Regions from separate parts of the Methylobacterium sp. Leaf87 genome, predicted to be linked through region 1. Evidence: predicted binding sites of a transcription regulator. Region 1 holds the regulator's gene; the other holds the start of a gene.
The links. Region 1 encodes HrcA, which represses chaperone genes, less so after heat shock. Its sites were predicted from a motif close to GTTAGCACTCNCNNNNNGNGAGTGCTAAC; they were not measured.

Region 1 (15,485 bases):
GTGCCCTGGACCTCGACGAGGCCGCCCGAGCCGGTGACCACGAAGTTGGCGTCGGTCTCCGCCCCCGAATCCTCGGCGTAGTCGAGGTCGAGCACGGGCACGCCCTTGACGATGCCGCAGGACACCGCCGCCACGTGATCGCGCAGGGGATCGACGGAGATGATCGAGCGGGCGCGCATCCAGGCGAAACAATCGTGCAGCGCCACCCAGGCGCCCGTGATGGCGGCCGTGCGGGTGCCGCCATCGGCCTGGATCACGTCGCAATCGACGGTGATCTGGCGCTCACCCATGGCCGGCAGGTTGGTGACGGCCCTGAGACTCCGGCCGATGAGGCGCTGGATCTCCTGGGTGCGGCCCGACGGCTTCCCCGAATTCACTTCGCGCCGGGTGCGCTCGTGGGTGGCGCGCGGCAGCATGGAATACTCGGCCGTGATCCAGCCCTTGCCGGAGCCGCGCAGCCAGGGCGGCCCGCGCTCTTCCAGGGAGGCGGTGCACAGCACCTTGGTCTCGCCGAAGGTGACGAGGCAGGACCCCTCGGCGTAGCGGGCCACGGCGCGCTCGAGGGTGACGGTGCGCAGATCGTCGTTGGCGCGCTTCGAGGGCCGCATCGCCGCTCTCCCGGTTGAGTGTCAGGACGCGGCTCTTAGGCGCCGGGCGCGGCTGCGGCAACGCCCCGACCGAAAAGGGCGCCCACCGGGCGCCCCTCCGAACGTCTCTCAGTAGAAGTGACGACGGCCGTAGCCGTGGTGGTGACCGCGGTGATGACCGAAGTGACGGCCGTAATGGCGACCCCGGTGATGGCCGAAATGATGGCCGAAGTGGCGGCGGTGGCCGTAATGGCGGTGGTGATGACGGTGATGACGGCCATAGCCGCCGTACTGGACCTCCGTGAGGGCGGCGGCCGGGCCGGCGACCTCCGTCGAGACCATGGCGGGGGCCGCCTGGGCGCCTTGGGGCGCGGCGACGAACATGGCGCCGATCATGGCCAGCACGATGGCCAGGGACCGGATCAGACCGGAACGGGATGTGTTGCGCATATGGGACTCCTGACGCCACGCGGGGCCGGCCTTGCACGGACTTCGAGCTTGGCCGGACAGGTGAGCGGTGTGGAACGCACGATGGGCCCGGACGGCTTCATCGAAGCGCGGTTTTTCTTTTGGCCCATCGTTCCTGAAGGGCGGATGAAGCGTGCCCTGCCCCGCCGCAGCCCGCGTTCCGATGCGAACGCGCGCCGCCGCCTTGTGCGAGGGCCCCCGCGCGGACACAATCGTGGCCCAGGAAAACCGTCGTGACCGAGCCCGCCCGCCCCTTCTCCGCATCCCAGCCGATGCATGTCCTCGCCGCGCCCAACGAGCGGGCGCGCGAGATCTTCCGGCAGATCGTGGAGAGCTACCTCACCACCGGCGAGCCGATGGGATCGCGCAACCTCGCGCGCATCCTGCCCATGACCCTGTCGCCGGCCTCCATCCGCAACGTGATGGCGGATCTGGAGCATTCCGGGCTCATCTTCGCGCCCCACGCCTCGGCCGGGCGGCTGCCGACGGAGCAGGGCCTGCGTTTCTTCGTCGATGCCATGCTCGAACTCGGCGATGTCGGCCAGGACGAGCAGGCGCGGATCGAGGCGCAGATGCGGGCGGCGGCCTCCGGCCACACCTTCGAGAGCGCGCTGGCCGAGGCCTCGACCCTGCTGTCGGGCATCTCGCGCGGTGCCGGCGTGGTGCTGACCACGAAGACCAACGTGCACCTGAAGCACATCGAGTTCGTGCGCCTCGACCCGGCCCGCGCCCTGGTGGTCCTCGTCTCCGACGACGGCTCGGTGGAGAACCGCCTCCTCGACCTGCCGCCCGGCCTGCCCGCGAGCGCCCTGCAGGAGGCCTCGAACTACCTCAACGCCCGCCTCCAGGGGCGCACACTCGGGACCCTGCGGGCCGAGATCGAATCCGGCCGCCAGGCGATGAAGCGCGAACTCGACGTCATCACCGAGCGCCTCGTCGATGCCGGCCTCGCCGTCTCCGTCGGCCCGTCCGACGCGCGCCAGCTCATCGTGCGCGGTCAGGCCAATCTCCTGGACGACCTGCGGGCCGTCGAGGATCTCGAGCGCATCCGCCTGCTGTTCAACGACCTCGAGACCCAGAAGGACGTCATCGAACTCCTGTCCCGGGCCGAAGGCGGCGAGGGGGTCCGCATCTTCATCGGCTCGGAGAACAAGCTGTTCTCCCTGTCGGGCTCCTCGATGATCGCCGCACCCTTTCGCGATGGGGCCCAGAAGATCGTCGGCGTCGTGGGGGTGATCGGGCCGACGCGGCTCAACTACGCCCGGATCGTCCCGATGGTGGATTACACCGCCCGCGTCGTCTCGGGGCTGCTCGACCGCAGCAGGCGCTGAGACGAGAGCAAGCGCTGGAACGAGAGCAAGCGCTTGAACGAGAAAAGGCGCCGCCTCGCGGCCGCGCCCTCCCCGTCTTCGAGATGAAGCCGCTCAGCCGCGGATCACGTCGACGATCTCGTAGGTGTCGGGATCGACGATGACGATGTCGTCGTCCACCAGCACGTAGCGGTAATCCTCGTATTCCGGCGCGATGCGGACGATGTCCGGCGGCAGGTCGTAGAGGGTGTAGCTGCGGGCGATGGCCGTGCCGACGGTGAGCGCGAAGGCGCCGGCGGCGAGACGCGGAATGCCGCGCCGGATCACGCTCTGGCGGAACTCCGTGCGCTGCGGCGCGCCGAGGCGGCCATAGGCGCCCCGGACCGCGCCCCGATCCCCGCGATCTCCCCGTGCGCCGCGATCGCCCCGGTCGCCGCGATCACCCCGGCCATCGCGATTCCCGCGATCGGCCTTGCCGTCCCGGTCCGTTCTACTATCCCGGTCGGCCTTGCCGTCCCGGTCGCCCCGACCGTCGCGGTCACCCCGCTCGCCGCGATCGGTCGCAGCGCCGCGATCCGGCTGACCGTCGCGGTCGGTCCGACCCTCGCCGCGTCCGGCGCGGCCGTCTTCCGCGCCCCGGTTCGGGCCGCCCCCCGGGCTGCCGCGCTCGGCAGCACCGCCCCGTTCGGCCGCACCACCACGCTCGCCGGCACCGCCGCCCACACCCGCGCCTCCTCCGGCCGGGCCGCCACGCTCGGCACCGGCGGCACCCGCCGCACCGGCGCCCGGGCCACCGGCACCGCCGCGTCCGCCCCCTGCGCCACCCCCGGCTCCGCCGCCCGCACCGATGCCGGCGCTGCCACCACCGGCCGCACCGCCGGCCGCGCCGCCACCCGGGCCGCCCTGACCGAAGGCCGCCGTCGCGCCGATGACCAGGGCCGCGGCCGCGACCGTGCTCCGAAAGAGTTTGCTCATGGTTTTGTTTCCCGCCCCGTCGATGGACAGCGCCGTTCGGCGCCGATGCGCAGCCGCAACGAGGACGTCCCAGAAACCGTTCCGCATTTTCCCCGGATCGACTTGCGCGGGGACTTTCATTTGGGCGCGAGAGGCCGAATGAAAGCTTGAGCGCAGATCTTCCACGGCCGCGTTGCCTGCGGTCATTTTGGCATCCGCCGGTGCTCTTGCGAATTTTTCCGCGGAGCTTAACGTCGCCGCACAGCAGGCCCGGGCGGGACCATGCTAAAAAAATAATGAGCCAATTCAACAACATCCCAAATAAAACAGGGGGAGACGCGCATGTCGGACGGTGCCGGAATCATGACGCCGAGGCTCGATGAGGCGGCGGACAACCGCCGCCGGATCAAGGCCATCGTCGCATCCTCGTCGGGCAACCTCGTCGAGTGGTTCGACTTCTACTGCTACGCCTTCTTCGCCCTGTACTTCGCGCCGGTGTTCTTCCCCGAGGGCGACGACACCAGTCAGCTCCTGAAATCGGCGGCCGTCTTTGCCGTTGGCTTCTTCATGCGGCCCATCGGCGGGTGGCTGTTCGGGCGCCTCGCCGACCGCCTCGGCCGCAAGACCTCGATGATGATTTCGGTGCTGATGATGTGCGCCGGTTCGCTGATGATCGCCGTGCTGCCGACCTACGCGAGCGTCGGCCACCTCGCCCCGGCCCTGCTGCTCCTGGCCCGGATGATCCAGGGCCTGTCGGTGGGCGGCGAGTACGGCACCAGCGCCACCTACATGAGCGAGATCGCCATCAAGGGCCGGCGCGGGTTCTTCGCCTCGTTCCAGTACGTCACCCTCATCGGCGGCCAGCTCCTGGCCTCCCTCGTGCTGATCGTCCTGCAGAGCGTGCTCACCGCCCAGCAGCTCACCGCCTGGGGCTGGCGCATTCCCTTCGTGATCGGGGCGCTCGCCGCCGTGGTCGCCCTGTACCTGCGCTCGTCGCTGACCGAGACCGCCACCAAGGCGGACATGAGCTCGAAGGAATCCGGCACCTTCGCGGCCCTGTTCAAGCATTGGCGCGCGTTCTGCGTGGTGCTGGCCTACACGGCCGGCGGCTCCCTGAGCTTCTACACCTTCACCACCTACATGCCGAAGTACCTGTTCAACACGGCGCATATCGACAAGATCACCGCTTCGCAGATCTCCACCGCCGCGCTGTTGGTCTACATGATCATTCAGCCGTTCTTCGGCTGGCTCTCGGACAAGATCGGCCGCAAGGCCAACATGCTGCTCTACAGCGGACTCGGCACCCTCATGGTGGTGCCCCTGATGACCACCATCGGCAGCACCACCAACCCGGTCCTGTCCTTCGCCCTGATCATGATCGGCTTGACCGTGATCAGCTTCTACACAGGCATCTCCGGTATCGTGAAGGCGGAGCTGTTTCCGACCCAGGTGCGGGCGCTGGGCGTGGGCCTGTCCTACGCCATCGCCAATTCCCTGTTCGGCGGCACCGCCGAGATGGTGGCGCTCTACCTGAAGCAGATCGGCTCGGAGAGTTCGTTCTTCTGGTACGTCACCGTGATGCTCGGGATCGCCTTCGTGGCCTCGCTGATCATGCCGAACCCCAAACGTCACGGTTATCTCGACGGCGACGGCACCGTCGAGGAGGCCTTGGGGGCGAAGGGGCGCGTGGTCCACGCCTGACCTCGGGCGGGCGTGGGCGCCGTGACGCTCACGCCGTCTCGCCCAGCATCGCCCGGCGCTGCCGATCGAGTTCTTCGGCGTAGCGCTTGAGGGTGTGGCTTTCGGTGAGGAGGCCGACGACGCGGCGGGTCTCCGGCCCGTCGACGACGGCGAGCGCCTCGCTCTCCGTGCGGTCGAAGGCGGCGGCCGCGGCCTTGGCGTTCATGCCGGGCGTCAGGACGTCGTCGGCGTGACGCAGGAGGTCGGCGAGGCCGGGCGGCGGGCCATCGGCGTCCCGGGCGGCGGCGTGGGCCTCCGGCACCCGGACGATGCCGGCGTAGCGACCTTCGCCATCCACCGCCACGACCCGCGAGGGCGATCCGAGGGGATGGTCCGTGAGAAAGGCCGTCAGCGGTAGGGAGACCGGCACGGTGACGACCTCGCGGCGCATCAGGGTGTCCACGGTCAGGGTGCGGATCCAGCCGACGTCGTGGGCGCTGCGGATGCTCTCGCCGCGCAGGTGGAAGCGCCAGGTGGCGAAGGAGTAGCCGAAGGTTTTTCGCACGGCGAGCGAGGAGGCGATCACCGCCACGAGGACGAGGCCGGTGATGGGGAAGCTGCCCGTCAGTTCCAGGGCCAGGAACGTCATGGTGAGCGGGCCGCCGATGACCGCGACGGCGAGCGCGCTCATGCCGACCACCGCGTAGGCGAGCGGCGTCGGCGCGAAGGCGGCCAAGCCGGGCATCGCCCCCGAAAAGATCTCCCCGACGAGCGCCCCGAGGAACAGCGAGGCGAAGAACAGGCCGCCGCGAAACCCCGCGCCGATGGAAAGGGCCGACGCCGTCGCCTTGGCGGCGAACAGGAGCGCGAGGCCCCCGAGACCCATGCCCGCCCCGTGCGCGCCGAGATGCAGGTGCAGGGCCCCGTGCCCGCCCGAGAGAACCTGCGGCGAGACCGCGACCGCCAGGGCGCCGACGCAGAGCCCACCGAAGGCGGGGGCCAGCGGGGCGGGGATCCGGCTCGCACGGATGCCGGCCTCCACCAGGGTGACGCCGCGCATGATCACGATGCCGAGGCCGGCGCAGACGAGGCCGAGGCCCAGGACCGGCACGGTGTCGGCGCCGGTGATCGCCGTGCTGGTGAGAGCGTCGAGGCCGTCGACGGTGACCAGCGCCGGTTGGTCCACCAGGGCGCGGGCGACGACGCTGCCGCACAGGGCCGCCACCACCACGGGCGTCAGGGTGGCGATGGCGTAGGTGCCGATGATGAGTTCGAAGGCGTAGAACGCCCCCGTGAGCGGCGCCCCGAAGGCTGCCGCGATGGCGGCGGCCGCCCCGCAGCCGACGAGGGTGCGCTGGTCGCTCCGGCGCAGCTCGAACGACGCTCCGAAGCGTGCCGCGAGGCTGGCGCAGATCTGGGTATAGCCGGCTTCGAGGCCGACTGAGGCCCCCGACCCGTTCGAGATCATGTTCTGCAGGGCGACGAGCCCCGAGCCGCGTACCGACATCCGCCCGCCGTGGAGCGCATTGGCCTCGATGGGATCGACGACTGCGTGCGGGCGCCGTCCGTGCCGCCGGGCGATGGCCCGGGTAATGGTATGGGCGAGGAGGCCGAGCACGAGGCCGCCCGCCGCCGGGACGAGGAGCAGGGTCAGGGCCGGCACGTCGTGGCTCGCGCTCAGACGCATTCCGGGCGGCAGGCCGTAGAGCCACGCGCGCAGGACCTGCGTCGCCCCCTGCATGGCGGCCACCGCCGCGCCCGCGACGCAGCCGGCGAGGCCCGCCAGGGCGACGAGACCGATCTCGCTGCCCCGCACCGCCGCACGCGCGCGTGCGGGGACTTTCGCCAGCAGGCGAGCCCGGGCCAACAGGCGAGCCCGGGCCGGCACACGGGTGAGGATGGGGCGTGGCGTCATCATCGCGGGGGGCCGAACGGGTCGATCGAGGGGAATGGCTCCGGTTTAAGAGGGCCACGCCCGGGCGTCGATCGGTTTCCCGCGCGGTGCCTCGGCGGCCCTCTCCACACATTCTCCTCGCCCCGATGCGCAGCCGGCGCTTGAAAAGCGCTTCGGCTCGCGATACAGCCCCCTCAGTGCCGCCGTAGCTCAGTTGGTTAGAGCACCAGATTGTGGATCTGGGGGTCCCCCGTTCGAGCCGGGGCGGTGGTACCATAGAATTGCCTAACGTTTGCAAGGGGTTGGCTCAGGCCAGCCCCTTCTGCGTTGCTGTGGCTGGGCATGGTGGAGCGGAGCGCGCCGCGCATCGTGCCCGATCCGGCGGATCGAGCCCCGTGCGGATGCGGCCGGAGCGAGTTCAGGAGCTTGGCGCCCGGCCGACGTCGCGCAGGGCCAAGCGTTGGGGCGATCGAAGGGGCTTTCCACTCGCGCAGCCGCCCTTCGACGCGCCGGCCTTCGTATGCCAGCGCGCCTGCTAATCCACCGACGGGAAATGCGCGATGAAGCGGCTGCCGTCCCACAACTCGACGGCATGTCCATCGACCATCCCGGCCGCCCGGACGAGGGCTTCCGCATCGTCCTGGGCGTCGAGCCGGGAGAGCGTCGCGATCCGTCCATCGGCCGCCAGCAAGATGGCCCGGTAGGCCCGCCCGGCCGAGGGGCGGGGCTGCGATACGGAGCCGCGCTGTTCGATCTGCCTCTCGACGCCCTGGTCCGATCTGCTGTCCGGCGAAGGATCAGCATTCGGCTCGTTGGAAAGCATTCCCAGTTCGTGCGACGCGAGCATTGTCACCCCTGGACCGAGAGGGCTGGCGAATGTCTTTCAGCCCAAAGGGATGGAGACTTGGCGGTTGGCAATGATTTGTAAGCGTCGTGCGGATGATTTGGCAAGGAATTTTTTACGATTTCCCATCGGTTACTTGGTTTCGTGGCGCATCCGACGATGAAATTCTCGATGTCAGAATTTAATTGAATTCAATGGATCGATCCTATGGCTTGGTGGCGGTATTTTTCTCTCTTTGCGGTAGAGGAATATTTGGTTATCAAAAAACTCGGCAAACAGCTTCAGGTTTATTTGTAGGACATGGGCCCTCGCGCGAAAATCGCTGCGGAAATCGATCTCGATTGCCGATAACTACATTGATGTGCTTGATTTCGTTTTAACGGATCCTGTATAGCGCAAAGACAACCTTCGTATTCGAATGATGAGCTAATCTATGTTAGTATAAACCCGTGTGGGCGCTGGCTTCGGGTTGGACGGCACCGGCCAAGCGACGGGACCAGGCTTCGACGTATCGAGCTTCGCAGGGCAAGGGATCTCCCCCATCGTCGGAGATTCGGCTGCAGCAGGCGGTGGGCGCGGGGTTGGCTTCCCTCCCTGTGGCCCGACGCCGGTGGTCGTCGGATGGCCGCGGGATCAGGGCCGGCCCTTGCTCGCGGCGTCGCGGAGTGGCCCCGCCCTCGCTCCACAGTGACGCCCGGTCGGGCCGAGCCGGAGCGGCGGAAAGGTGAAGGGGTGCTCCTGCGAGAAGGCCCCGGGCCAGAAAGGCGCCGGGGGCTGCGTTGCCCGCACGCGGGAAGGGAGGAGGGCCGTTGCCTTACGCCAAGCGGCGAACCAGCGTTCGCTCCATGATGAGTCCGAGGGTCAACGTTCCGAATCCCATCCCCAGAACGTAGAGGTAATCAACGTTCACGCCGAGTTGCGTATAGTATCCGAGGCGGACCCACTCGATGATCTGCACCATCGGGTTCCATTTCATGATCTCGTAGATCTGTGGCGGCATGAATTGCGGCAGGAAATAAACACCGGACGTCAGGTAGAACGTGATCGTGACGAGGATGTATCCGATCTGCCATCCGGGAAAGAACGACAGGATTCCGACATTGATCGCCCCAATGCCGAGACCGAGGAGCAGGGCGGCACAGTATCCGCCGACCGCCATGATCGGCTCGTCCGGAATCGGATCCACGCCGAAGCAAACCAGGATGAAGAAAATCAGGATGAGGCCGGTGAATCCTTTGACCGCCTCGACGATGAATCGCGCGACGATCAGATCGAAGAGCTTTACCTGCGGATAATAGGTCAGGGGTTTGCTGGAGACGATCGCCTTCATCGCCTCGCGGGACGTGTATTGAAACACCAGGGCCGGAACGGCACCGGTTGCGATGAACAGGATCACGCTGTCGCCCAGAGGCGACGGCATGCCGCGAAAGGCCATGAGGCCGACGATCAGGAAGATGTGCGCGACGGGCCACAGGATGACGACGACGTAGCCCCAATACGAGGCGCCGAACCGGGTCCGCATGTCGCGGAGCATCAGTGCATGAATGACGTGTGCGTAGACCTCCCAATCGCTTCGCGCGACATGCGTCTTTGCTTTGAAGGTGACCATGGGGTGGGTCTCGGGCGGTGTGGCGTGCGTCGCGCCTAGCGGGAGATCTGGTCAAAAATGCGCAGTCGCGCTCCCCCGACGCTTCGGCGCGGTCGGTGTGCGAAGGTGCATAGGGAACAGCGCGTTTCGTGCTTCTGCCAGACGGCGGGCGTTGCAATGACCGACGCAGCCGCGGCCGCAGGCCGGCTCGATACGGCCGCAAATCCAAAGACTTCGATGTCGTCGTGGGATGAGTTCAGGTGAGAAACCGGTCTAGGTCCGGTCTTCCCCGCAGACAGGTTCGCTGAACCTGCGATCCCTCGTCACCAACTCGCCTTTGGCCAGGGAAATCCCCGTGTCGCCAGGAGGTGAGATGGTGGGCACTACAGGGTTCGAACCTGTGACCCCTACCATGTCAAGGTAGTGCTCTACCGCTGAGCTAAGCGCCCTCACCGGCTGCGTTCGCCGCCGGTGAGGGGGGCTATAGCTTCTGGTTTTGGGGGGCGCAAGCGCAAAGGCGCGCTCCGATCACGGACCATGATCCATTTTCCTGCGCCGATCCTCAAAGTACGCTAAGGGCCGGGGCCGGCCCGTGCGGCGGCCTCCCCGAGGGAGGCGGCGTCGGGCGAGCGGCGAGTACCACGGCAGGGACAAGGAGCCGGAGGCGCGATCCGAGCGGATCGGGCACGGCTCCAGGCCATCGAGCAACGGTGAGGAATGCGGTTCTACGTCGATCACGACCTGGGTGCCGAGATCAGGTTCTGGGTGGTCCCGGACAACCCCCTGGCCATCAGCCGCGTCTTCGTCGCCGTGGAGGGCCGGCGCGTCGCCGAGATCCCGGCCACGATCACGGATGACGGCATCCGGGCCAACGGCTGGCACTCCACCGGGCACTGCGTCTTCCGGCTCACCCCCGAGGATGTGCCGGGGCTGGCCGAGGCGCGGCGCGTCGAGATCTACGACACCGACACCAACGTCCTGATCTACCGGCGCATCCGCCAGGATGGGCTCCGGACGGGCAAGGTCCTGCTCGTCGACACCAGCATCGTGCCGGAGACCCGCATCCCCGCGGCTCTGTTCGACCGGTTCCAGCAGAGCTACCTCGGAGTCGGGCGCCTGTCCGACGAAGTGCTGCGGGTGCTGTTCGAGAGCCCTTGGCTGGCCTCGTCCTTCGTGTCCGGCGCCATCATCGTCCCGCGCTACGAGGGCTTCTTCGCCAGCGACGATTTCATCACCACCGCCCTGATCCACGACCCCTACACCGAGATGGCGACGCGGATGCTGTGGCTGAAGGCGCGGGCCGCCGTCGCGGCCGATCCGGCCCAGGCCTGGCGCCTCGGCGGTCTCGCCGAGGCGGCGGATTTCACCGGCGATTACGACTTCGACGACCCGAAGAGCCTCAAGCGCTTCTTCAAGATGATGCCCGAGGGGGCGTATCACCTGCTGTACAATCCCCTGGCTCGCCAGTTCGGCACCAAGCTGCCCAACGATCGGATGACCCCGGGCAATTCCATCGTCGCCATCGAGATCCTGGCCCGCGTCAACGTCGTCGGCCACCGCGAATTCTACGAGGCCTTCGCCACCACGGTGTTCGATCGCCTCGGGGTCGAGGCCGTCGTGCCCGAGCCCGAGCCGATCCCCGAGACCGTTTTGGCACTGGCGGCACGCCTGCGCGGCCTGCGGGCGGCCCAGGACATGCTCGTGTTCGACGTCGCCATGGCGGACGCCGTGCGCGACGCCGTCGCCAAGGGCTGGACCGTCTGAGCATGGGCGGGGACCCGGGGCGCGATCATCCGGGCGCGATGCCGTCGGCCCGCCTGCCGGGCGGAATCCGTGCCTTCACGGCCGATGGCGGCGGCTCGCGCCTCGACCTCACCGGGGCGGGCCTCGACGGCGCCTGGGTGACGATCCGGTTCCGCGATGCCGGCAGCGGCGGGATCGCTCGCCTGCTCGTGACCGTCCTGTGCGAAGGCCGACACGGCGCGGTCCTGCAGGAGGAGGCCTTGGGCGGCGACCGGTTCGCCTGGACGGGACGCCTGCCCGAGGCAATCCGCGCCCTAGTCCTCTCCCCCCTGGCGCCGGGCCGACCCTTCGCCCTCGTGGATGTGGCGATCCACCGGCGCGGGCGCCTCGCCCTCGTGGCCCGTGCCGTGCTGCGGGCGCCCCGCCTCACCGTTCGTGCCGTCTATTGGCGCGCCCTTGGCCTCAAGGTGCGCGGGCGCGGCCTGCTCTCCGCCGCCCTCGGACAGCGTCGCGGCACAGGGTACGGCGCCTGGATCCGCCGCTTCGACACCCTGACCGCCCCCGAGCGGGCCCGCCTGCGCGCCGAGGCCGCCGCCTGGGTCGACCCGCCCCTGATCTCCGTCCTGATGCCGGTCCACGATCCCGCGCCCGCGGTGCTGGAAGCGGCCCTGCGCTCGGTCCGGGCACAGCTCTCGCCCCATTGGGAACTCTGCGTCGCCGACGATGCCTCCACCGATCCGGCGATCGTCCGGATCCTCGCGGCCCACGCCGCCGCCGATTCCCGCATCCGCGTGACGCGGCGGGCCGTGAACGGCCATATCGCGCGGGCCACCAACGAGGCCCTCGCCCTGGCGCGCGGCGCCTACGTGGCCTTCCTCGACCACGACGACGTGCTCGCCGAGACCGCCCTGTTCCATGTGGGTGCGGCCATCCGCGCCGACCCCGACCTCGTGCTGATCTACAGCGACGAGGACAAGATCGACGGACGTGGGCGCCGGTTCGAGCCGCACTTCAAATCCGGCTTCGACCGTGAGCTGCTCTACGGGCAGAACTACATCAATCACCTCGCGGTGGTGCGCACCGCCGCGGTGCGGGCGCTCGGCGGCCTGCGTCCGGGCTTCGAGGGCAGCCAGGACCATGACCTGCTCCTGCGCCTGACGCAGGGGCTCGCGCCCGCGCGCGTACGTCACATCCCGAAGGTGCTCTATCACTGGCGTGCTGCCGGGGGCTCCGGCACCTTCTCCGACCGTGCCCTGGCGCAGGCCGAGACCGCCCGTCTGCGCGCGCTCGCGGAGGTGGCCGCGCCCTTCGGCGCCCGTGCCGAACGCGGGCCGCTGGGTTTCAACCGGCTCGTGCGGCCCCTGCCCCACCCGGCTCCGCGCGTCTCCGTCATCATCCCCACCCGCGACCGGGCCGAGCTCCTGGGGACGGTCCTGCGCGGCCTGTTCGGTGCGACCGACTACCCGGACATCGAGGTGGTGGTCGTGGACAACGACAGCCGCGAGCCGGCGACGGATGCCCTGTTCGCGTCCTATGCCGAGGAGGCGCGCCTGCGAATCCTGCCCGTGCCGGGCCCGTTCAACTTCTCCGACCTGTCGAACCGGGGGGCCGCGGCCGCGACCGGCGCGGTGCTGCTGTTCCTCAACAACGACGTCGAGATCGTCGAGCCCGGCTGGCTCGCCGAGATGGTCTCCCTCGCCCTCGATCCGAGCGTCGGCGCGGTCGGCGCCAAGCTGCTCTATCCGGACGGCACCCTGCAGCACGGCGGCATCGTGCTCGGCATCGGCGGGGTCGCCGGGCACAGCCATCCCGGCCTGCCGGGGGAGGAGCCGGGCTACTTCGCCCGCATGGTCCTGACCCAGGAGGTCTCCGCCGTCACCGGGGCGTGCCTCGCCGTGCGGGCCGAGGCGTTCGCGCGGGTCGGCGGCTTCGATGCCGCGCACTTGGCCGTCGCCTTCAACGACGTCGACCTGTGCCTGCGCCTGCGCGAGGCCGGCTACCGCAACCTGTGGACGCCGTACGCCCGCCTCGTCCACCACGAATCGAAGAGCCGGGGACCCGAGGACACGCCGGAGAAGCGCACCCGGTTCGAGGCCGAGATGCGGGTGATGCAGGCGCGCTGGGAGCCGCAGCTTCGGGCCGACCCGTACTACAATCCCAACCTGTCCCGCACGGCGGCGCATTTCCGCCTGTGAGACCGGACCGATGCGTCCGGGCCCCGGTGCCGCCCGGCGCCAGGTCACACGAGGTCAGGCGCCAAAGCCACACGCCAAGGGCGATGTTGCGCTGCGGTGACAATTCGACGCGAACTGGCGCGCTGCACCATCCCGGATCCCCGACGGAGGCCGTGATCCCGCTGGTGTGTGTCCTCCCGGTGACACGATTGCCTTGGAATTGCTCGAAGTCGGGATGATAAGCACGCCCGCAACCGTGAAAGCGGCACCGCCCAAAAGTCCTGTGTCCCGCCCGTCGGGATCGAGGATCACGGGCATAAGGATCACGCGTCCCCGATCCGATCCACGAAGGCAGCCGGGAACCCCATGGCCCATCCTCGTCAGTCGATTCCGGACCGCATGCAGGGCACCGCGATGAGGGGGGGCGAAGCTCTCTTGTCGGGGCCGCCAGGGTCGCGACCGCTGATCCGCAACGCCTGATCCGTTCGATTTCCGGTCCCGCCACCGGTCTCCGTTCGGAGCAGGCGGGCCACGCATCATGATGCGCGACAGGATGTTTTTTCGTCGCGCCAAGCCTCGCCCGTCCCTTCTTCCCCGTGTTGGACACCGCCCTGGTGCCATACTAAGGATCGGACGGATTGCCCGGCCTCTTTTCGAGGCCGGTCTCGTTCCCCGTTCAAGAGCGTGTGCGAATCGAACGTGACTCAACGTACAGACATCGCGATCATCGGTCGTGCCTGCCGCCTCCCGGGAGCCTCGAACGTCGAGGGTCTGTGGCAGCTCCTGACGGAAGCCCGCTGCGCCGTGGGCCAGATCCCCGAGGATCGCTGGTCGCTCAGCCGGTTCGGCCATCCCCGCGCCCAGGAGCGCGGCAAGAGCTACACCTGGTCGGCGGGCATCCTCGACGAGATCTGGTCGTTCGATCCGGGCGTGTTCGGCATCTCGCCGCGCGAGGCCGAGCAGATGGACCCGCAGCAGCGGCTCCTGCTCGAACTGACCTGGGAAGCCCTGGAGGATGCGGGCCTGCGTCCCTCCGCCGTGGCCGGCACCCCCATCGGCGTGTTCGTGGGCGCCTCGTCGCTGGATTACGGCAACCTGCGCATCCTCGACACCGCCTCGGGTGACGCCTACGCGGCCACCGGCAACACCCTCTCGATCCTGTCGAACCGCATCTCGTACATCTACGACCTCAAGGGCCCGAGCTTCACCGTCGACACCGCCTGCTCGTCGTCACTCGTCGCCCTCGACGCGGCGGTGGCCGCCATCGCCAGCGGCCGGATCGACACGGCCGTGGTGGCCGGCGTCAACCTGCTGGCGAGCCCGTTCAACTTCATCTGCTTCTCCAACGCCCAGATGCTGTCGCGCCGCGGCCTGTGCAGCGCGTTCTCGGCCCAGGCCGACGGCTATGTCCGCTCCGAGGGCGGCGTGGTCCTCGTGCTGCAATCGGCCAAAGCCGCGGCCCGCGACGGCAACACCGTGCGGGGCGTCATCGCGGCGAGCGGCGTCAATTCCGACGGCCGCACCACCGGCATCTCGCTTCCCTCGGGCTATGCGCAGGGCGCACTCCTCGAACAGGTCTACCGCGAGGCCGAGATCGACCTCGACAAGGTCGTCTTCGTCGAGGCGCACGGGACCGGCACCCCCGTGGGCGACCCCATCGAGGCCGGCGCCATCGGCGGTAAGCTCGGCAAGCCCCGTCGCGAGCCCCTGCCCATCGGCTCCATCAAGAGCAACATCGGTCACACCGAGCCGGTCTCGGGCCTCGCCGGCCTGCTAAAGGCCAGTCTCGCCCTGGAGCACGACTTCGTGCCGGCCTCTCTGCACGCCGCCGAACTCAACCCCGACATCCCGTTCACCGACCTGAACCTGCAGGTGCTGAACAAGCCGCTCGCGATCCCGCGCGGAACGGCCGAGCGCTTCGCCGGCGTCAACTCCTTCGGCTTCGGCGGCACCAACGCGCACATCGTCCTCACCGACGGCGCGCGGGTCGCCGCCAAGGCCGAGACCACCCGGGCGCCCGAGGTGCTGCTGCTGTCGGCCCAGAGCCGCGCGGCCCTCAACGAGCTCGCCCTCGACTACGCCGAGCGTTTCGACGGTGCCGCGCCGGCCGAGGTCGCCCGCATCGCCGCCGCCGCCGCGCATCGCCGCGAGCGCCTTTCGTCGCGCCTCGCCATCGCCCTCGACGCCGACCTGCCGACGGTCCTGCGTGCCGTCGGCGAGTCCGAGGATACGGACGCCGCCCT
Region 2 (15,485 bases), on a different contig from region 1:
ACGATGTCCGCCGCCGCATCCGCGTCGTGAGGCTCGTATGACCGCATCGTTTCCCGCCCTGGCCGGGCGGCGTGCCCGGTCCGTCTTCGTGTTTTGTGGTCCGATCCTAATGATAATCGTTCGCGATTGCATCCGGTCCGGTGCGTCCGGTCCCCGCCTTCGACGGCCTTGCGCGCCGCGCCGCCAGGCGGGCTGCGATGAGGGTGCGCAGGCCGGCGATGTCCAGGACCCAGGTGAACCCTCCCATGATGAGGAAGCCGAGGGTCAGGCTGACCGCGAGGGCCCGCACGGGCTCGAGATGGCGCAGGGGTACGAGGCACAGGGCCATGGCCGCACAGGCGATACCGGCCATCAGGAGATCGCGCCACGGCAGGCGCAGGCGCTGCGGCCCCGTGAGCGCCCGGAGCGCCAGGAACCCGGTGGCGGCGGCGAGACCCGCCGTCTGCGCCGCCGCGATGCCTTCCGGTCCCATGAGCGGCGGCAGCAGCCACAGGCCGAGGGCGTCGACGGCGAGGCCCACCAGGGCGGCGGCGATCACCGGCAGGGTCCTGCGGCGGATCTGGAAGATCGGATTGAGGGCGAAGTTCATCATGGCGAGGCAGAAGAAGCCCGGGATCATCAGCCCGGCATAGCTCGCGAATGGGCCGCGATAGGCCTCCGGCACCACCAGGGCCTGGAGGGCGGGAAGGATCGCCCAGAACCCGACGGCGCAGGGCAGCAGCAGGGCGACCACCACGCCGACATTGCGCCCGACCTGGGCCTCGGCGGCCGCGCGGCCCTCCTCCTCCTCGACGCGCACGGCGAGCTGGAACAGCAGGAGGTCGAGGGCGGTGCCCAGCGTGCCGATGCTGCGCGTGGTGACGTCGGCCGCGAGGGCGAAGTAGCCGGCCTCGGCCAGCCCGGCCTGGGCCGCGATGGTGCCGCGATTGAGGAACGGCAGCAGCTGATAGATGGCGTTGGCGGCGATCAAGGGCAGGCCGTAGGCGAGGAACAGCCGCCAGGTCTCGGCGAGGCGCACGCGCAGGCGCGGGCTCACGGGATCGCGCATGGGCCGCCATAGGATCGCGGCGGCGAGGAACTGGCTCAGGCCCGCCGCGGCGAGCACCCAGGCCGGCTGGGGCAGGAGCCACGCCGTGCCGGCCATGAGCACGAAGGCCAAGGCGTTTTTGATCGCCACCAGCCGGAAATAGAGGCCACCGTCGAAGCGGGCGCGGGCGAGCGCCGCGTGGTAGTCGAACACTCCGATCCCGAAGGCGGCCACGCCCGCGCCCGCCGTGATGGCCGCGCGGCTCTCGGGCCCCGCCTCCATGCCGAATCCGGCGCAGACCAGGGCGGCGGCGAGGAGCCCGGCGCCGAGTACGGCGTAGGCCCGGTCGAGACCCTGGCGGATCCACGGCTCCTGATCGCGGACGCGGGCCGAGTAGAATCGCGTCGCCGACAGGCGCAGCCACTCGAACAGCACCGTGTTGGCCACGATGGCGCCGGCGGTGGCCAGCGCGAACAGACCGAAATCCGCCGGGCCCAGCAGCTTCGCGATGAGCAGGCCGAGCACGAAGTTCAGCCCGGCGTTGAGGACGAAGGCGCAGATCACGGCCATGGCGGGAACGGGCAGCCTTGCGCCGAGCGGGGCGCTCGCGCCTTTGGCTGGACCCTAAGCGGAGGTGCGCAAAGAATCCGTCAACCGCCCGGCGTGACGATCCTCAGAACCACCCCCGCATGCGGAAGAACACGATCGGCACGAGGGCGCTGAGAACCACGAGGGCGAGGCCGTAGGGATAGCCGTAGGCCCAATCGAGTTCGGGCATGTGCTTGAAATTCATGCCGTAGAGTGAGGTCACGAGGGTCGGCGGAATGCCCACGACCGAGACCACGGTCAGCACCCGGAAGGTGTTGTTCTGCTCCATGTTGATGAGGCCGAGGGTGGCGTCGAGGAGGAACTGGACGTTCTCCGATTGACGGATCTCGAACTCGTCGAGGGAGGCGATGTCCCGTCGCACGGCCTCGAAGCGCGGTACCTGCTCGGCGCCGAGCAGATGCTCGCACTCGTTGGCGACGAAGGGGACGATGCGTTCGAGACCCAGCAGGCTGGACCGGATCTTGCCGAGCGCCTTGCCGCGCCGGCCGATGCCGCGCAGGATCCGGCGGAGCGCCAGATCGCGCCGTCGCGGCGTCTGGGTCTTGAGCTTGTCGTCGCTGGCGGGCGCGCCGCCCCGCACGTCGAAGTCGAAGATCCGGGTCGAGAGGGCATCGAGATCGGCGCCCATGTCCTCCAGGGAATCGGCGAGGCTGTCGACCAACTCCTCCATGAGCAGGAGGAAAATCTCCGTGCTCGTGGTGGACGGGCCGTCGCCCTCGGCGATGCGCTTCTTCACCTCCGCGAACGCGCGCAGATCGTGGAACCGCACGGTGACGAGGTGGTCCTTGGTCAGGACGAACCCCAGGGGCTTCAACAACGAATCGACCTTGTCGAAGGTGATCATCGGCGTCGACAGCGAGAAGCCGTTCTTGAGACGCCGCAGCCGGCTCGAATTCTCCACCTCGCTGAGGGCTTTTCGCGATGGGACGCGGATGCCCGTCGCGTCCTCGATGCGCTGCGCCTCCTCGGCACTCGGGTCGTCGAGGTCGATCCACACCGTGGCGGCAGGCATCGGTCCGGCGCCGTCGGTGGCGGGGGACCCGACCGCACCCTGTGGTCCATGAAGGCTGATCATCGGGGATGATTGGTCCGTGGCGGAGCGGATCGAGAGAGAATTGCCGTCGCGCAACCGTCGTGCCGACCTGCGACAGTCTTGACTCACGCAAGGCATGCGCCTACCTCCGCGGCATCGTTGGCACTCACCGATCGAGAGTGCTAACGGCCTGGGTTGAGCGCGCTGCCGCGCCGCATCAACGCCATCCATGAATTTAGAGCAAGAGGGCAGCTCATGAAGTTCCGTCCGCTGCACGACCGTGTCGTCGTTCGCCGTATCGAAGGCGAAGAGAAGACCAAGGGGGGCATCATCATCCCCGACACCGCCAAGGAGAAGCCGCAAGAGGGCGAGATCGTCGCCGTCGGCCCCGGCGCCCGCGACGAGGCCGGCCGCATCAATCCCCTCGACGTCAAGGCCGGCGATCGCGTGCTGTTCGGCAAGTGGTCCGGCACCGAGGTCAAGATCGACGGTCAGGATCTCCTGATCATGAAGGAATCCGACATCATGGGCGTCGTCGCCTGAACGGCGATCTGCCCTCTTCCTTCGTCTCCCTACCCGAGCCCTTTGAGCGCGCTTCAACTCTGAGCGCCTCGGGGCTTCCCACCGCATGAGGATTTGAACATGGCAGCGAAAGAAGTCCGTTTCGGCTCCGACGCCCGCGAGAAGATGCTGCGCGGCGTCGATATCCTGGCCGACGCAGTGAAGGTGACCCTCGGCCCCAAGGGTCGTAACGTCGTCATCGAGAAGAGCTTCGGCGCGCCGCGCATCACCAAGGACGGCGTCACCGTCGCCAAGGAGATCGAGCTTTCCGACAAGTTCGAGAACATGGGCGCCCAGATGGTGCGCGAAGTGGCCTCGAAGACCAACGACATCGCGGGCGACGGCACCACCACCGCCACCGTCCTGGCCCAGGCCATCGTCCGGGAAGGCGCCAAGTACGTCGCCGCCGGCATGAACCCGATGGACCTCAAGCGCGGCATCGACCTCGCGACGAAGGCCGCCGTCGAGGACATCACGAGCCGCGCCAAGAAGGTCGCCTCGTCCGAGGAAGTCGCCCAGGTCGGCACCATCTCGGCCAATGGCGACAAGGAAATCGGCGAGATGATCGCCCATGCCATGCAGAAGGTCGGCAACGAGGGTGTCATCACCGTCGAGGAGGCCAAGACCGCCGAGACCGAGCTCGACGTCGTCGAGGGCATGCAGTTCGACCGCGGCTACCTCTCCCCGTACTTCATCACCAACGCGGAGAAGATGGTCGCCGAGCTCGAGGACCCCTACATCCTCATCCACGAGAAGAAGCTCTCGTCGCTCCAGGCGATGCTGCCGGTGCTCGAGGCCGTGGTGCAGACGGGCAAGCCCCTCGTCATCATCGCCGAGGACATCGAGGGCGAGGCGCTCGCCACCCTCGTGGTGAACAAGCTGCGCGGCGGCCTCAAGGTCGCGGCCGTCAAGGCTCCGGGCTTCGGCGATCGCCGCAAGGCCATGCTCGAGGACATCGCGATCCTGACCCAGGGTCAGATGATCGCCGAGGACCTCGGCATCAAGCTCGAGAACGTCACCCTGCCGATGCTCGGCCGCGCCAAGCGCATCCGCATCGAGAAGGAGACCACCACGATCATCGACGGTCTCGGCGAGAAGTCGGACATCGAGGCCCGCGTCGCCCAGATCAAGGCGCAGATCGAGGAGACCACCTCGGACTACGACCGTGAGAAGCTCCAGGAGCGTCTGGCCAAGCTCGCCGGCGGCGTCGCGGTCATCCGCGTCGGCGGCGCGACCGAGGTCGAGGTCAAGGAGAAGAAGGACCGCGTCGACGACGCGCTCAACGCCACCCGCGCTGCGGTGGAAGAGGGCATCGTCCCCGGCGGCGGCACCGCCCTCCTCCGCGCCCGCGAGGCCGTCCGCGCCCTCAAGAGCGACAACCCGGACGTCCAGGCCGGCATCAAGATCGTGCTGAAGGCCCTCGAGGCGCCGATCCGTCAGATCGCCGCCAACTCCGGCGTCGAAGGCTCCATCGTAGTCGGCAAGATCACCGACAACACCTCTTCGATCACCTACGGCTTCAACGCCCAGACCGAAGAGTACGTGGACATGATCCAGGCCGGCATCGTCGACCCGGCCAAGGTCGTGCGGACCGCCCTGCAGGATGCCTCCTCCATCGCCGGCCTGCTGGTGACCACGGAAGCCATGATCGCCGATGCTCCGAAGAAGGACAGCGCCGGCGGCGGTATGCCGGGCGGCGGCGGCATGGGCGGCGGCATGGGCGGCATGGACTTCTAAAAGTCCGAGCCTTTTGAGCCGAACTTGATAGAGGGGGTCGCCGAGAGGCGGCCCCTTTTTCGTGGCCGAGAGCGTGGGACACACCCTTGGCAGTCTCGGGCGTCGCCACTCCGCCCCCACGCTGGGAGCATGGTGATCGCGGGGCGACGTCGGCTGTCGTATCGCCGATCCCCCCCTACCCATGAAAATGGCCCGGATCGCCCTGAAGCGGTCCGAGCCAGGAAGACGATGTCCGATGCGACCGGTGTCCGGCCGCCCGGGTTTCAGCGCCCGAAGATGCCCTTCAGGAACTGCGCCGTCCGGTTGCGCTTCTTCTTGCGCTCGAGTTCGGCCGCGTCCTTGACCCAGGCGACTTGTACCACCCGGCGTTCGCCCTCGAACGGCTCGTGGCCGTGCCAGGAATTGTCGGACCGGAGGAAGGCGAACATCGTGCCCATGGTGGGCGGCACCTCGACGGCGAAGGGTTCGTAGTTCCGGCCGTCGTAGAGCACCCGCAGGCGCCCGGCGGCGGGCGCGTCCCAGGCATCGTTCATGTAGATCAGCATCGTCATCACCTTCGACGGCCCGTCGGTGTGGATCGATCCGTATTTCGGCTGGCTCTTCTTCATGATGGTGGTGAGGCGCGGGCACGAGACGAGGTCGATGCCGAACTTCTCGCCCATGATGCGGGAGAACTCGTCGCTCTCCAATTCGTCGATGAGCGCCTTGAACCGGCCCTTGAGCGCCACCTCGTCCACGGTGAGGTAACCCGGCTTGGCAATCGCCGGGAAGTCCTGCCGGATTTCGTCGATGGCCGCGCGGTCGAGGACGTCGTTGCCGAGGAAGAACGTGTAGGGCTCGCGCGACACGGGCGCGGCGCGCACGGCTTCGAGGTTGAGGATCGAAAGTCCCGACATGGCTGCCTCTGTACCCGTTCCGTCCGATGATCGGCGCGCGCTCCGGCGCAACAGCGGTGGATAGAGCGCCCGATTGCGGCAACCGGACGGCAAGGCGGGGCGCGGCCCTTTTCGCGCCCGGCGGAAACTGCCATGCTTGGGCTCAGCAAATCACCGGAACGGCGCCCCGCCATCGTGACGAGATGTTTCGCCCTCGCCCTCTGCGTCGTCCTGGCGACGCCGGCGAGCGCCCAGACCACCGGGACGACCGCCCGCATGGCCTGCGCCGACGCCATGGCGCTGGTGAAGCGCCAGGGGGCGATCCTCCTCGACACCGGCAACCAGACCTTCCAGCGCTTCGTGCGCGACCGCAGCTTCTGCGAGCTCTCGGAGATCGCCGACCTGCGTTTCGTGCCGACCCGCGACAACCCGGAATGCCCCATCGGCTATCGCTGCCGCGAGCCGGGCTACGGCGACTGGGATTGGCAGTAGAACACGCGGGCCAGGATTTTCGTCCGCTCAGGCACCCGTCCGGCCACGATCTCGCCACGACCCGCCGTCACTCCCGGGCTCCGGCATGCCGCGGAAGCGGTGCCTCGACGATCAGCACGGGGAGAAGACGCACGTGGCCGTATTGAGGACGGGCCTCGGCCTGCAAGCCGCCGTGACGGCGCTGTTCGCCCTCGTCCTGCTGGCATTTCCCGGCGAGGCCGCACCGCCCCTCTACGTGTCCCTGAGCGGGCTCGCCATGGCGGGCATCCTGCTCGCCTCCGGCAAGATCTCGGCCTACCTGAAGATCTTCATCTCGGTCTACGGCGTCGGCTATCTCCTGTTCTCCGGGGCCAAGCTGCTGGCGGCCTTGGGCGCGCTGCCCCCGACGCTCGCCGCCCTGCTGCCGCCGGCCTTCGCCGCCACGGGTGCCGTGGTGTTCGCCGCCATCGTGCTCGGCATTTCGCACCTGAAGCCGATTCGGGCGATCACCCTCATCGCCGATCCCTACTTCGCGAACCGTGACGAGCCGACCCGCGAGATCGGCCTGTTCCGCTGGTTCGGCCGGACGGAGGGCAAGATCGGTCAGCGCCTCGTCGCGCTGTCGATCTTCGTCAGCTTCGCCGATGTCGCCCTGACCTTACGGTTCAACTTCTGGTACCGCGATCTCTACAACGCGATCCAGGAATACAATCTCGATGTATTCTGGTACCAGATCCTTTGGGTCTTCGTGCCCCTCGCGATCCTCAACGTCTGCATCGGCATGTTCGACCTGTTCGTCGACCAGTCCCTGCACATCCGCTGGCGCACGTGGCTGACCCGGAGCTTCTACCAGCGCTGGCTCGGGGACGGCACGCATTACCGCATTCCCTTCACGGACGAGCACGCCGACAACCCGGATCAGCGCATCCAGGCCGACGTCAACGCCTTCATCTCGCAGACGGCGAGCCTGTCGATCCGGCTGCTGTCGCAGGCGGCCCAGCTCGTCTCGTTCATGGTCATCCTGTGGACCCTGTCGCGGGATTTCGTGCTGCCGTTCACCGACACGGTGGTGCCGGGCTTCCTCGTCTGGGCCGTGATCACCTACGCGGTCGTCGGCACCTGGCTCGCCCACCTCATCGGCCGCCCGCTCATCGGCCTCGATTTCCGCCAGGAGCGGGTGGAGGCGGATTTCCGGTTCTCGCTCGCCCGCAGCCGCATCTACGGCGAGCAGATCGCGCTCCTGCGCGGCGAGCGTGCCGAGACCGTGCGCCTCCGGTCGCTGTTCGACGAGATCATCGCGAACTATGTGCAGATCATCTTCCGGCGCATCAAGCTCATCGCCTTCTCGTTCGGCTATTCCCAGGCGAGCACCATGGTGCCGCTCGTCATCGCCGCACCCTCGTACTTCGCGAAGAAGCTCAGCTTCGGCGCCCTGCAGCAGACCGTGAACGCCTTCAGCAACGTGCAGTCGTCGCTGTCGTTCTTCATCAGCGCCTACACCACCATCGCGGCCTACAAGGCCAACACCAACCGCCTGTCGTCGTTCAAGCGGGCGATGACCAAGGCCGAGGCCATGGCGGGCGCCGGCTACGGCCTCGCCCAGTCCGATGCGCCGGGCCGCGACGTCACCGCCGAGAACATCACCCTCGCCCTGCCGGACGGCCGCGAGATCGTCAGTGCCGACCGGTTCACCCTCACGCGCGGCGGCGCCACTCTGGTCACCGGCCCGTCGGGCTCCGGCAAGTCCACCCTGTTCCGGGCCATCGCCGGCATCTGGCCGTTCGGCAAGGGGCGCATCGCGGTGCCGCCGGGTCAGTCGGCCCTGGTGCTGCCGCAGCGGCCCTACATTCCGCTCGGTACCCTGCGGGGCGCAGTGGTCTATCCGGCCACCACCGACCAGTTCTCGGACGAGGCGATCCGCGAGGCCCTGGTGGCGGCGCAGCTGCCGCAGCTGGCCGACCGCCTCGACGAGGTCGATGCCTGGGATCAGCGCCTTTCGGGCGGCGAGCAGCAGCGCCTGGCCATCGCCCGCGCGGTGCTGGCGAAACCCCAGTGGCTGTTCCTCGACGAATCCACCGCCGCCCTCGACGAGCCGAGCGAGGCCGCCCTGTACCGCATGCTGCGCGAGCGCCTGCCGGAAACCACCATCGTCTCGATTGGCCACCGCTCGACCCTGCACGTCCTGCACGACCGGCGCATCGACATGAAGCCCGGCCCCGACGGACGCTTCGTACCGACGCCCGTGGCGGCCGGGTAAGTCGAACCTACCGCAGGAAACTCACGGCGATGGGCGCGAGCATCGCCGTGAGGAAGGCGTTGAGCCCAAGCGCGATGCCCGCGAAGGCGCCCGCAACCACATCGACCTGGAAAGCGCGGGCCGTGCCGACGCCGTGGGCGGCGAGGCCGGCGGCGAAGCCCCGCGCCCGCATGTCGCGGATGCGCAGGATGTTCATGAGGGGCGTGACCAGGATGCCCCCCGTCATGCCGGTGAGCATGACGATGACGGCGGCGAGCGTCGGGTCGCCGCCGAGGGTCTGGGCGATACCCATGGCGACGCCGGTGGTCACGGATTTCGGCGCCAGGGACACGATGACGTCGCGCGGCACCCCGAGCAGATGCCCAAGGGTGAGGGCCGACGACAGGGCGACCACGGAGCCGACGACGAGGGCGGCCAGCATCGGCGCGAGCGCCCGCAGGACCGTGGCGCGGTACTCGTAGAGCGGGAACGCCAGTGCGACGGTGGCCGGCCCGAGCAGGAAATGCACGAACTGCGCGCCCTCGAAGTACGTCGCGTAGGGCGTGCGCGTCACCTCCAGCACCGCGGCCGTGATCGCGATGGCCACGAGCACCGGGTTCGCCAGCGGGTGGCGGTTCGTCGCCGTGGCGATCCGGTCGGCGACCGCGTAGGCGACCAGGGTCACGGTGAGCCACAGGAGCGGGGTGCGCGACAGGTAGACCCAGACGGCGAAATCGCCGGTCATGCCCCCTCGCCCGCGCGCAGCCAGCGCGACACGGCGACGAAGGTGAGGGCCGTCGCCGCGAGCGTCGTCACGGTCGAGACCACCACGATGACGGCGAGCGCCGCCCCGTGCACCGCGAGCACATCGAGCCGCCCGACGATGCCGGCACCCGCCGGCACGAACATGAGGGAGAGGTTAGCGAGAAGGCCGCGCCCGGCCCCCTCGAGTTGCCCGTTCACGAGGGGCGGCGGCAGGATGCGGGCGGCGGCACGGGCGTAGCGGTCGCGCACCACGAGGAACACCAGGAGCAGCGCCATCCCGATCACCGGCCCCGGCACCGGGATTCCGGAGGCGCGGGCAAGGGCCTCGCCGAGAAGCTGCGCCGCGAGGATCAGCGTCAGACCGATGATCATGGGCGGACCCGGTGCTACGGAACGGTCGCCAGGGGATCGCCGGCGCGGGCGAGGACGATGCCGGCCTCGTCGATCCCGAGGAGCCCGCCGAGACGCCAGACCAGGGCCTCCTCGAACTCGTGGACGTCGCCATCCGCCCCGGCCACCGACCACGCCATGGCGAGGAGGCGCGCCTTCTGTTCCCGACCGGCCTCGTGGCCGATCATCTCCACCAGGGCCGCCATGTCCCGGGTCTGGGCGTCGAAGGCGGCCGCCCGCGCGATCAGGGCTTGTGCCTCGGCCCGCGTCTGCGCGAAGCGCCCCTCGACGAGACGCGCGAGGCGCTCGGTTTCCTCCGGGGCCAGGATCCCGTCGGCGCGCGCGACGTGGACGAGGAGGGCGATGGCCGCGAGGCGCTCGTCGGCCCCTTCCGCGGCATCGGCGGGCTGCCCGAGCCCGAAGGCGTCGGCGGCATAGGCACGCAGGCGGGCGATGAGCGACATGACGATCCTTCGGACACGATGCGCCACCCTTCGAGGTCGCCTCCGCCCCCGTCAAGCAACGCCGCTCCCCCCGGACGACGATGCCGCCCCACCGTGGCCCCCCTGCATCGCGTCGCGGCGGCGTGCGCCATGCGAGACGGAGCGTCTTGCCAATCCGGGACCGGCCGGATATGACCCCTCTCAACGACGCCGCGCCGGCCCTCAGGTCCGCACCGCCTCGTGCCGCAATAGCTCAGCTGGTAGAGCACCTCATTCGTAATGAGGGGGTCGGGGGTTCGAATCCCTCTTGCGGCACCACTGGTCCCCCGACTGTTGAGACCGCCGGGAAACGCCGGCTCGCCGATGAGTTTAGAAAGGTGCCTATGCACTCCGACTTGACTTTAAGGCCAAATTTTTAAGTTGGAAGCTGCTGGGGGGCAAAGAAGCAGTAACCGGAGCTACGAATAGCACGGGTGTATTCTCTGAGGAGGATCCCTTCTTTTCTTTCACCATTGGCGTGAAAACGACCGCTAGTCGAAAAGAGTCCTTTCCAGGGGCCGGCGAACCATGGAGGTTGCCGGCCGGAGCACGGAGATCAGTAGACCTCGATCTGATCCAAATGAAGAAAGTTCGCATCGGCGAGCCAAATTCGGACGAAGCGAGCCTCTCGCCCGACGGATATCAGTAAAGGCCTGCCATCTATGCCGCCGAACAAGCTGCCATCATGCTTGTAGATGTTTGTCCAGTCCATCCCATCAATGGATACGGAAGCACAGATATTTCGTGCACGCTCGGCGCAAGCGTCGGAGAGACGATTGTAGATGGCGATCTTCGCTACATTTCTTATCTGCTGGAGATCGATGATGACCCACGGCTGATTTTCTTGGATCGTATGGAATCCATATGTTCCGTCCTTGATGCCATCCGTTGGGCTCCGCCTAAGTGAGCCCTCGTAGAGGCGGCTGCTCTGCATCACCGGCCTGTTTCGCGCAAAATTCTCGCTTGATGAGGGAATGAGACCGCCCGACTCTGTAGAGAGCAAGTGTTGTCCAAATATGCGAGCCGCATGGGAGGCTCCCTCAAATAAATCTCGAACTATTTTAGTCTCTTGGGTGCTCGAAGAGCAGAATTCTAGAACAGACTGCGGCTGGATTGGGCCGACCGCAAGAACGCCTAGACCTGCAGAATGCAGAAAATTAAAATTTGGATACTGCGGTGAAATCTCTTCCCAGAATTTCCATACGCCGAAGTTTCCTCCACGAACCTCTGTATCGTGGAAAAGGACTACCGCGCGATCTGATAGCTTCGGCTTCCAAGTCTCGAAATCGTGCCGAACAGCTTCGTATGTATGAAGCCCATCGATATGAAGAATATCGACTGAGCCGTCCTTAAATTCATTGAGCGCATCGTCGAAGTACGAGCGGATCATAACGCCAATATTCGCAAAATTTTCTTCCGTGAACTGCGAAAGGTCCTCGTAGACGGCATTAGAATATGCGCCGGCATGCACATCGCCCTCCCAAGTGTCGATTGCATAGCACCTTGCGCCTGAACTGAACTTAGAGATGGCCTTACAAAAAGCGCTGTACGAAAGCCCGTTGTGCGTGCCGAGCTCGACAATCACGGCCGGATTAGTGGCCCGAACCAACCAATGAGCAAAGGTAAGGTGCCCATGCCATGCACTTGTCACGTATGGACGCATCGAAGGCAGAGTGATTGCCGAAAGTTCGGCCCAGAGTGCAGAATTTATCATATCTAATCTTTTGATCCAGGGTTGAGGCCGACGCAACAGTAGCGCGAAGGAACTGTACCGCCCCATCAGTGTCTTGGCTACTGGTGCGCCATCACTCGTAGAATGCCCTTTGAAGGTTGTCGAAAGGCCCGCGCCTTCCTGCACTAGGCCTCCGTCCGCCTCATGGTCCGAAAGCTATGTCAGGCTGTAAAATGGTCCCGGATAGACACTTTGAGAGCTTTCAAGTTCTATTTTGAGTATTGTGAATATCCCCGGAAAAAAGTTTCAGCCTCGTAAGTCTTGTCACCCAATTGAATTCGATCGCCTACCCAAACAGGCCAGCCTTGGAAATCATAGTTGTCTCGATCTGATCGCCAAGTTTCGATCATCTGAGCAACTCGATGCTGGTTTTCCGAGAACTCATTCGGAGAGCAGGGGCCATTAAGCCGCGAGTTGCCGCTAGAGGAATCGATATTTTTATGAAGAAGCAGGGGTTCGAAGCCAGCCATGTCGGCGATCCAAGAAAAGCCGCCCTCGAAGAAGTAGCGTGATACTCCGGTTCCATCGAGAAGATTGTTCTCGAAAAAGCGGCTGTCAGCGCTCCCGAGAAAGTTTCTCAGGGCGATGCCGGTGAGGCCGAAGAAGGTATAAGTCGCAACGTATCCGATCGGCTGGTAACGGCTCGGAAAAATGCTTTTGAGGTAAGCGACAACAGCAGCGTTGGGGCCGGCTGCCGGCATTGGGAGGGCGGGAAAAGAGCCATGGCGTGTAGGCTCACATCGGGTTTCTACCTCGTTTCTGCGCGACCAGAAATCTTGCTCGATGACGGCGCGGAGCGCTTCGGCGTCCTCAAAACGTTGATGCGATGCCCCCTTTGTATGACCAAACCAGTAGTATTCGTGATTGGCACGCGTCGCTCGTAGGGTTCGTAATATTGCTTGGAAACCGGCGACATCTGAATTTACGGCGAGCTTCTCAGAGACCTCGCATACAACGATGTCAAGCCCAGATTGTGCGAGCATCAGCCGCCAGCGTTCGCATGAGCCAGTATTTATGCCCACGTAGACCTTGCAATCGGCAAAATTTCGCCACAAAAGATCAATGTAGTAATCTCCAATAGCTAAGCCAACGTCTGTCTCTGGAACGTATGACGACAATAAGACGGCGTGGCGTGAATTCGATAATCTCTGCGTCGGATTGAATCGGTTCTGTCTTTTGTTGAGTTCCGAGCTAGCCATCATGGAATGAAACGCCGTGGGAGCGACATCCTCCCGCGCTAGCTGCTCCGGTTGACTCGGAAGACCGGCCGAATTCTTCGCAATTTGAAGCGCACGATGTAGGCGATCAAGATCGATTTCGCGCCCCGTTTCGGGTCCTCCTGCATTGGATGAGCAAAGAACGGTAATATTCTGACCTCTCAGTGCTGCGATGGACACTTGTACTTGGTTCACGGGGTTTAGGCAGACCACCGCAGTCTCGGCAGAACTGAATATCGCGTTGTGTAGCCCGGAGCCATCTTCGCCGGCGATTACCCGAGCCCGCGAGAAGATCGAGATTTGATCGTGCCATGCCAATTCTTCAGGGCTTAACACGGTGAAGCCCATTGCTTCGACCAGTTCGAGGACTTGTTCTTCGTTTGCGATTGACCGCGCGTAGCTCGTACTCACCCCACGGAACTTCTTTCGGGTGACGTAGACCAGTTCAAGCGAGTTTGTCCGGTTCTGCGTTGCCGCAATCACTTTAGGATGTGCGAGCAGCCAATCCACAAATTCATTCATGATTGAATGAAAGAAGTGATCGTTATGAGGCAGAGACGGAATTACTACGTTCTCAAGCAGTAAATTTTCCCGGTCAAGATCAAAATTGACTACTGTCGGAATTTCAAAATAATCCCGCATGATCTCGGCAGCAAATTTCGGGGTTCCGTTTGGTATAATGAAATTGGCCGACTTATTCACGCCGTAGATTTCTACGGCAATCCAAAGTCGAGGAAGTATATCAAGCAGCCAATGTCCGTAAATTTGGTAGGCATTGGATACGAAAGCGACAGAGAGGCCTTCGATTTTTCTTTTGGAAAGGTTGGCGTCGAGTTGCGGTTGCTGCCCACGATCCACGTCATGGCGAACGTATGCCGGAATCAGGTCGGGCTCGTCAACAAGACGACCATCCAGGTAAGCGAACCCAAGTCCTCTCACCTCACAGTCGCTCATGAGATAAATGCCGACAGAGCCGATGGTCGGGGCCATCGCAGCGAAGCCCCCGAACATGCCTTCCCGGTCGGGACCACCGACCAGTCGATGAAAATCCGCCGGCTTGGTTGGTGCGGGCGGTCGAAGCTCAACCTTGACGGCGCGATGCTTCTCGGACGACTGTTCGTTTCGGCGTACCGTCTCGATCGCACCGTAACGTTCTGGCTTCGTCATCACTCTGGGCCGCTCGTGTTGAGATCGGATACCAGGCGAACTTAGCGGTTCGGCCTCGATTTGGAAATAAAGCCGCCACGTCACGGCGGCGTCCTCTCCACGGCCGCTCATTCTTCGATGCGTGCCAGCGCCTTATCGAAACAATATTGTGATAGTGATGCAGCTGAATTCATTGCACGTAACTGTCAAAATCATTGGTTTCTAAAGGTATTTTTAGTTTAAATAATCACACGTTCAAGCTATTCGTCGGATATTGTCAAGATCGATAAAAAATCGGTAAAAATTATACGTCACATTTTTGCGGCGTTTCAAGCTTCAGCGCTCATTGCGTTGGCCAATCCCGATAGATCGATCACACCAACGAGCCGGATCACTCCATCTGTAGCTACGGTATAGCTCGTATCCCCTGCTACGTTATGCACGACGTACGCGTCGCCTGCAAAGACCACGGCGCCCGTGCCGTTTGGGCGGGTACCATTGGCTGAGGCAGCCGTGGCGGCAAGGTCGAGGGCGGCCTGGAGGGTGCCTGGGGTTCCCGTCGCCAGGGCTAGGGAGCCGCTCGCGCCGGTGGTCGTGAGGACGAGACGGTCCTGGCCGAGGGTGAAGTCGGTGATCGTCACGGGCGTGGGCGTAGCGGTGTCCATCCGCAGCGTGACCGTGTCGGAGCCCGTCCCCGTCGCGAGGGTGAAGCTCCCCTGCGCGAGGCTGCCGGGCGCGGCGGCCGCGAGGCTGAGGCTGTCGTTGCCGGAGCCGCCATGGATGGCGAAGGCGTTGGCCGCGTCGGCGCGCTCCACCGAAACCGCCACGGTGTCGTCGCCGCCGGTGGCGTAGACCGTCACGGCGCCCGAACCCGTGAACGCGATGGTGTCGTTGCCGCCGGCCGGGTCGGCGGCGGCGGTGTCGCCGTAGATCACCGTGGTGCCGGTGTTGTGAACCCGGATCCCGTCGCCGCCCTCACCGCCGAACAGGGAGGCCACGGTCCGGGTCTGGCCGGCATCGTACACGAGGGTGTCGGTTCCGGCGCCGCCGTAGACCGCCGCCACGGTGGTGGTGTCGAGGTCGGCGCCCGTCCCGACGGTGATGGAATCGTCGCCGCCATTGCCGAAGATCGTGACGCGGCCGCCGCCCGCGAACGCGATGGTGTCGGCCGCGTCCGTGGGGTCGGCCGCGCCCTGCCCGCCGA

Region 2: groES (co-chaperone GroES) is a predicted target of HrcA. The motif match lies at 2,828-2,856, and genes of this name have one in related genera.

The regions. Positions count from the first base shown of each region.
Region 1 covers NZ_LMMI01000030.1:7,492-22,976, reverse strand. Annotated here, with positions in the region: gene rph (ribonuclease PH) at 1-608, opposite strand, end outside; gene ASF22_RS23975 (hypothetical protein) at 717-1,037, opposite strand; gene hrcA (heat-inducible transcriptional repressor HrcA) at 1,328-2,386, shown strand; gene ASF22_RS14610 (DUF1236 domain-containing protein) at 2,480-3,340, opposite strand; gene ASF22_RS14605 (MFS family transporter) at 3,662-5,020, shown strand; gene ASF22_RS14600 (chloride channel protein) at 5,049-6,914, opposite strand; tRNA gene ASF22_RS14595 (tRNA-His) at 7,093-7,169, shown strand; gene ASF22_RS14590 (hypothetical protein) at 7,429-7,740, opposite strand; gene ASF22_RS14585 (ABC transporter permease) at 8,552-9,172, opposite strand; tRNA gene ASF22_RS14580 (tRNA-Val) at 9,700-9,774, opposite strand; gene ASF22_RS14575 (hypothetical protein) at 10,043-11,089, shown strand; gene ASF22_RS14570 (glycosyltransferase family 2 protein) at 11,128-13,263, shown strand; gene ASF22_RS14565 (type I polyketide synthase) at 13,942-15,485, shown strand, end outside.
Region 2 covers NZ_LMMI01000061.1:132,778-148,262, forward strand. Annotated here, with positions in the region: gene ASF22_RS22405 (FAD-binding protein) at 1-47, opposite strand, end outside; gene ASF22_RS22410 (polysaccharide biosynthesis C-terminal domain-containing protein) at 107-1,597, opposite strand; gene ASF22_RS22415 (magnesium transporter CorA family protein) at 1,701-2,711, opposite strand; gene groES (co-chaperone GroES) at 2,925-3,212, shown strand; gene groL (chaperonin GroEL) at 3,312-4,967, shown strand; gene ASF22_RS22430 (2OG-Fe(II) oxygenase) at 5,231-5,863, opposite strand; gene ASF22_RS22435 (hypothetical protein) at 5,996-6,334, shown strand; gene ASF22_RS22440 (ABC transporter ATP-binding protein/permease) at 6,468-8,570, shown strand; gene ASF22_RS22445 (LrgB family protein) at 8,578-9,294, opposite strand; gene ASF22_RS22450 (CidA/LrgA family protein) at 9,291-9,686, opposite strand; gene ASF22_RS22455 (TerB family tellurite resistance protein) at 9,701-10,168, opposite strand; tRNA gene ASF22_RS22460 (tRNA-Thr) at 10,390-10,465, shown strand; gene ASF22_RS23540 (class I SAM-dependent methyltransferase) at 10,743-12,044, opposite strand; gene ASF22_RS23545 (glycosyltransferase 61 family protein) at 12,128-14,302, opposite strand; gene ASF22_RS22465 (matrixin family metalloprotease) at 14,611-15,485, opposite strand, start outside.